Caballeronia sp. LZ062: one gene and its partner. The protein of the gene in region 2 binds, or shares a complex with, the protein of the main gene of each other region. Links are inferred from orthologs where the notes say so. Each region holds a gene or a part of one and is shown on either strand. Other genes may lie near its edges. The genes, in order: pmbA and tldD.

Evidence for each region.
Region 1: the proteins of tldD (region 2) and pmbA are in contact, whole or in part, in a solved structure (PDB 5NJ9), measured with the Escherichia coli proteins. The link is inferred for Caballeronia sp. LZ062 from one-to-one orthologs.

The regions. Positions count from the first base shown.
Region 1 is NZ_JARTWB010000002.1:544,870-548,071, reverse strand. Bases 254-3,136 are described here. They hold pmbA (metalloprotease PmbA), read right to left. Parts: upstream 2,439-3,136; coding sequence 1,068-2,438; downstream 254-1,067. Other genes in these bases: yjgA (ribosome biogenesis factor YjgA), read left to right, coding at 2,631-3,136; P9239_RS08560 (dihydrofolate reductase), read left to right, coding at 498-995; P9239_RS08565 (hypothetical protein), read left to right, coding at 254-379. Outside these bases: P9239_RS08570 (hypothetical protein), read right to left, coding at 1-14; more of P9239_RS08565, read left to right, coding at 137-253; more of yjgA, read left to right, coding at 3,137-3,202.
Region 2 is NZ_JARTWB010000002.1:2,125,696-2,128,887, reverse strand. The notes cover bases 79-2,951. They hold tldD (metalloprotease TldD), read right to left. Parts: upstream 2,312-2,951; coding sequence 845-2,311; downstream 79-844. Other genes in these bases: P9239_RS15920 (carbon-nitrogen hydrolase family protein), read right to left, coding at 2,479-2,951; aroG (3-deoxy-7-phosphoheptulonate synthase AroG), read right to left, coding at 79-516. In the rest of the region: more of aroG, read right to left, coding at 1-78; more of P9239_RS15920, read right to left, coding at 2,952-3,192. UniProt on the Escherichia coli protein: Metalloprotease involved in CcdA degradation. Suppresses the inhibitory activity of the carbon storage regulator (CsrA).

The DNA of each region.
Region 1 (3,202 bases), 1.6 Mb from region 2 along the record:
CGAATGGCACGCATTTAGCTTTATGCGCTCATCCGAACGCAATAATGCAGTGCGATACCTTTCATACGTATCGGCCCACTGGTTTATTCCACGAAACCGCTTTCCCGGAATTAATTACCCGTTTCCCGTATCCACGATGGCTCTCGATAATTATTTACCGCGTTTCGCATTGAACGCCGCGGCACCGTCGGATGCCGACAAGGCCGACGCATTCGAGTGGTCGCCCGCAACGGGCGCGACGGCCGACAATTCAGCCGGCTCACCCGGCCGCGCCCCGGCCACAAATCCTAGCGTGACGCTGTGGGACGAAATCGCGCCGGAAGTGCCGCGCCTGTACCGGGACAGCGTGGAGGGCGGGGACGATACGTCCGAAGCCTGACGCCGCATCCATCAGGAAGCAGCAGCAGCGCCGCAGCGTGCCAGTGGGCGTGCCAGTTTGCGTCGGTTAAAATTCGTGCCCCGGCCTGGCGGCGCGTGCCGCCCCTTCCTACCTGCACATGACGACGCTGACTCTCATCGTCGCCCGCGCACGCAATGGCGTGATCGGACGCGATAACCAACTTCCCTGGCGCCTGCCCGAAGATCTCGCCTTCTTCAAACGAACGACGATGGGCGCGCCCATCATCATGGGACGCAAGACGCACGAGTCGATCGGGCGGCCGCTGCCCGGGCGGCGCAATATCGTCGTCACGCGCGACGCTACACGCCGCTTCGAAGGCTGCGACACGGTGACGAGCATCGACGAAGCCCTCGCGCTCGCAACCGCCGATGGCGCGGCGGAAGCGTTTCTGATCGGCGGGGCGCAGCTATACGGCGATGCCATCGGCCGCGCGCAGAAGCTCATCGTCACGGAGATCGACGCCGATTTCGACGGCAACACGCGTTTTCCTGCACCCGATGCGTCGCAGTGGCGCGAAGTGTCGCGCGAGCGGCATCGCGCGGCGGCGCCGAACGATTTCGAGTTCGCGTTCGTCACTTACGAGCGGCGCGCATAACAAAGACCAAGGCCCCGGACGACTGCGCGTCGTCCGGGGCCTTTCGCTTCTGCAGCAGCGGCGTGGAAGCGGTTACTGCCCTGCGACCGTCATCCGCTCGATCAGCACCGAACCGATCTCCTTGGTGCCGCGCACGACCGTATCCGCGCCGATGGCCTCGATATGGCGGAACATCTCCTGCAGCGTGCTCGCGACCGTGATCTCCTCCACGGCGTGCTGAATCTGTCCGTTCTCGACCCAGAAGCCCGACGCGCCGCGCGAGTAGTCGCCTGTGACGTAGTTCACGCCCTGCCCCATCAGTTCCGTCAGCAGAAGGCCCGTGCCAAGCTTCTTCAGCATGGCTTGGAAGTCGTCGCCAGGCTGCGTGTGCGCGCTTTTCATCGAGAGATTGTGCGAGCCGCCCGCGTTGCCGGTCGTCTGCATGCCGAGCTTGCGCGCCGAATACGTCGAGAGGAAATAGCCCTGCACGACGCCGTCTTCCACGACATTGCGCCGCTGCGTGCGCACGCCCTCTTCGTCGAACGGCGCGCTGCCCATGCCGCCGCGCACGTGCGGGTCTTCGACGACCTGAATATGCGGCGCGAACACCGGCTTGCCGAGACTGTCGACGAGAAACGTCGTCTTGCGATACAACGCCCCGCCGCTCACGGCCTGCACGAACGCGCCGAGAATGCCGGCTGCGAGCGGCGCTTCGAACAGCACGCGGCACTTGCGCGTGTCGAGACTGCGCGCGTTCAGGCGCGCGAGCGCGCGCTCGGCGGCATAGCGGCCGACCGCTTCGGGATCGGCAAGCTCGGAGGCGTCGCGCCTGGACGTGTACCAGTCGTCGCGCTGCATGTCGCGGCCGCTCGCCGCGATCGGCGCGCACGCGATGTAATGCCGCGAGTACGGATACCCCGCCATGAAGCCGCGCGATGTCGCGAGCACGAATTGCGAATGCTGCGCGGAGACGCTCGCGCCTTCCGAATTCGTGATGCGCTTGTCGACCGCGAACGCGGCGGCCTCGGCCCGGCGCGCGATGTCGGCGGCCTCTTCGGCGTCGATGTCCCACGGGTGATAAAGATCGAGGTCCTGCGGCGACTTCTCGAGCAGTTCTTCCTCGGCGAGCCCGGCGGCGCTGTCTTCCGCCGTGAACCGCGCGATGTTGTACGCCGCCGCGACCGTGTCGCGCAACGCCTCGCGCGTGAAGTCGGCGGTGCTCGCGTTGCCGCGCTTCTTGCCGATGAACACCGTGACACCGACCATCTTGTCGCGGTTGTGCTCGATCGTGTCCACTTCGCCGCGCCGCACGCTCACCGAGAGGCCGTCGCCTTCGGAGATTTCGGTGGCGGCATCGCTCGCGCCGAGTTCCTTCGCGTAGCGCAGGATATCCGACGCGATCTCCTTCAACTCGTCTTGCGTGTGCGGAAAAAAGCGTTGCCTGACGTCGATGTCTGCTGCCATGTGTCGTTGCCTTCGGTTTTGTTGACCGCGCAAGCGCCCGTTGCGCTCCGTGCCATGAATGTCGCGCCTGCCGTTGCGTCCGTCGTTGCTCGAGACGCACGCCGACTCTCCACGCGATCATAGCAAGGACGGCGCGCGTTCACCCGTCGCCACCGCGTCGGCTCGCGCGCGGGCGCAAGCTACAATGTCGTCATGAACCGTAAAACCCGCATTCAACCGATGGAAGCCGATCGCGACGACGCGCCCGATCAGGCCTACGACCGCCCGAGCAAATCGCAACTGAAGCGCGAGATGCACGCGCTGCAAGAGCTCGGCGAAGCGCTCATCGCGCTGCCGAAAGACGCGCTCAAGCGCATGCCGATGAACGAAGATCTCGACAGCGCCGTGCGCGAAGCGCGCCGCATCACGGATCACGAGGGCAAGCGCCGTCAGTTGCAGTATGTCGGGCGCGTGATGCGCTCGCTGTCGGACGAGGAAGTCGCCGCGCTGCGCACCGCGCTCGACACGCATCGCGGCGTGAACAAGGCGGAAACGGCGCGGCTGCACTGGATCGAGCGCGCACGCGAACAACTGCTCGCCGACGACGCCGCGCTCACCGAATTCATTCGCCAGCATCCGGGCGTCGATCCGCAGGAAGGCCGCACGCTCATTCGCAACGCGCGCAAGGAGCGCCAGCAGCAGAAGCCACCGCGCTACTACCGCGAGCTGTTCCAGTGGATCAAGAACGCGGCGGGCGTGGAAGACGACGAAGACATCGACGAGAA
Region 2 (3,192 bases):
CACTTGCGACTCGGTCGTCCGCGCGCCAATCGCGCCCCACGAAATCAAATCCGCGATGTACTGCGGGCTGATCATATCGAGATATTCCGTCCCAGCCGGCAGCCCGAGCTCATTGACATGCATAAGCAATTCGCGCGCGGCCCGCAAACCGTCGTTGATCTTGAAGCTGTTATCCATATACGGATCGTTGATCAGCCCCTTCCAGCCGACCGTCGTGCGCGGCTTTTCGAAATACACGCGCATCACAATTTCGAGTTCGCCCGCGAACCGCTTTCGCTGTTCGATCAACCGCCCCGCATATTCCAGCGCCGCCTTCGGATCGTGAATGGAACACGGGCCGATGATGACGATCAACCGGCCATCCATGCCATGCAAAATGCGATGCATCGACTGCCGCGCGTTGAAGATGAGATCGGACACCGGCTCGGTGCACGGAAATTCGCGGATCAAGTGCGCGGGCGGGACGAGCTCCTTCAACTCACGGATACGAACGTCATCGGTGTTGTGCGGGGGCATGGCGATTCTCCAACGGCAATGTTCTGAGCAAAAAAGGTAAGGCGAAAAAAAACCGCCAGACTCGCTGGCGGTTTTTCGGGAATTCGGTTTTGCGTATTTGAAACCTACGACTCACCCCTCTCGATCCGCCAGCGGCTTGAGATGCCAAAAGAAATAAAAATAAAACTTGGCGGACATGGTGAGCAAAGGGCGCATCGCAAAAAGGTTGACCGTCTTTATAACCTCAAACAGGCGGCGGTGACAAGCGGCCGCGCGTCGAACGCGGGAAATCCGCATCGGCGGGTGCGTCCGGTTCCGAACGCGTCACCGCCAATGCGGCGAAACTGCATCAGATCGTGCCGCCCACCGTCATTTTCTCGATGCGCAGCGTCGGCTGACCGACGCCCACCGGCACGCTCTGGCCTTCCTTGCCGCACACGCCCACGCCGCTATCCAGCGACATGTCGTTGCCGATCATCGTCACGTATTTGAGCGACTCGGGGCCGCTTCCGATCAGCGTCGCGCCCTTCACCGGGTACGTGATCTTGCCGTCCTCGATCATGTATGCCTCGGACGCCGAGAACACGAACTTGCCGTTGGTGATATCCACCTGACCGCCGCCGAAATTCACCGCGTACAAGCCGTTTTTCACCGACGCCAGAATCTCCTGCGGATCTTTGTCTCCGTTGAGCATGTACGTGTTCGTCATGCGCGGCATCGGCAGCGCGGCATACGACTCGCGGCGCGCGTTGCCCGTCACCGGCATCTTCATCAGGCGCGCGTTGAGCGAGTCCTGAATGTAGCCCTTCAGAATGCCGTCTTCGATCAGCGTCGTGCACTGCGTCGGGTTGCCTTCGTCGTCGATATTGAGCGAGCCGCGGCGATTCGGCAGCGTGCCGTCATCCACCACGGTGACGCCCTTCGCCGCCACCTGCTCGCCGATGCGGCCCGCAAACGCCGACGATCCCTTGCGGTTGAAATCGCCCTCCAGCCCGTGTCCGACCGCCTCGTGCAGCAGCACGCCCGGCCAGCCCGGCCCGAGCACGACGGTCATCGCGCCCGCCGGGGCAGGGCGCGCTTCGAGATTGACGAGCGCCGCATGCACGGCGTCATCGACGTACTTCGACAAGATATCGTCCGTGAAATAGCCGTAGTCGAAGCGACCGCCGCCGCCGCCCGTGCCGATCTCGCGCCGGCCGTTCTGCTCGGCGATCACCGTTACCGACACGCGAACGAGCGGCCGCACGTCCGCCGCCAGCGCGCCGTCGCTGCGCGCGACGAGCACGACGTCGTATTCGCCCGCGAGGCCGGCCATCACCTGCGTGATGCGCGGATCGCGGCCGCGCGCCATCTGTTCGACGCGCTCCAGCAGTTTGACCTTGGCATTGGCATCGAGCGAATGGAGCGGATCGGCGGGCACGTACAGGTCGCGGCCCGAGACGCCCGTGAGCGTGCTCGCCGGCTTGATCTTGTGCTTGCCGCCGCCCGCCTTGGCGATTGCCCGCGTGGCGAGTGCGGCCTGGCGGATGGAGTCGGGCGAAAGATCGTCGGAATAGGCGAAAGCCGTGCGCTCGCCCGAGACGGCGCGCACGCCGACGCCCTGATCGATGCTGAAACTGCCTGATTTCACGATGCCTTCTTCCAGACTCCACGCCTCGCTGCGCGTGGACTGAAAGTACAGATCGGCGTAATCGACGCGATGCGTGAAGATCTCCGCGAGCGTGCGCGTGATGAGACCCTCGTCGAGGCCGTACGGCGTCAGGAGAACGTCCTTCGCCGTGACCAGGTTGCGGATGCCGGGTTCGATGATGTTCATGCGGTGCCTATTGCGTTGGTGCAGCGTGTTCGGTGAATGTCGGACAATTCTACTGTCCGCGTTGTTCAGGCCATGTGCGGGATCACTTCCACGCGTTCAAGGCCGTTGAAAAGCCTATTTTCGAGATGTGGCGCGTCATCGCGATATCGGCCATCGCGTAGGAACGCTTACGCGATCACCCGATGCCGATACGCGGGCAAACTCTGTCGCACGCTCGCGATGCGCTCGGGATCGATCACGCCCGCGACGACGCCCGCGCCTTCCTCGCGCACGGCGACGACCTCGCCCCACGGGTCGATGAGCACGCTATGTCCCCACGTGCGGCGGCCGTTCTCGTGCTTGCCGCCTTGCGCGGCGGCGAGCACGTAGCACTGGTTCTCGATCGCCCGCGCCTTCAGCAGCGTTTCCCAGTGCGCACGGCCGGTGGTGTACGTGAACGCGGAAGGCACGACCATCAGCGCGCAATCGCCCATCTTCCGGTACAGCTCGGGAAAGCGCAGGTCGTAGCAGACGGACAGCCCCACGCGCCCGAACGGCGCCTCGAAAGTCCGCACGTCCGCGCCGGGCACGATGCTGCGCGCTTCGTCGAACGATTCGTCGCCCTTTTCGAAATTGAACAGATGAATCTTGTCGTAGCGCGCGACCTGCTCGCCGTCCGGACCGAAGACGAGCGATGTATTGAGCACGCGCGACGCTTCCGGCGACTTCAACGGCAACGTCCCGCCGATTACCCACACGCGGTGTTTGCGCGCGGCATCGGAAAGAAACTGCTGGATGGGGCCGTCGCCGGGCGTCTCGCGGATCGCGAGCTTGTCCGTGTCCTTGAAACCCATGAAGCAGAAGTACTCGGGCAGCAGCACGAGTTGCGCGCCGCCTTCTGC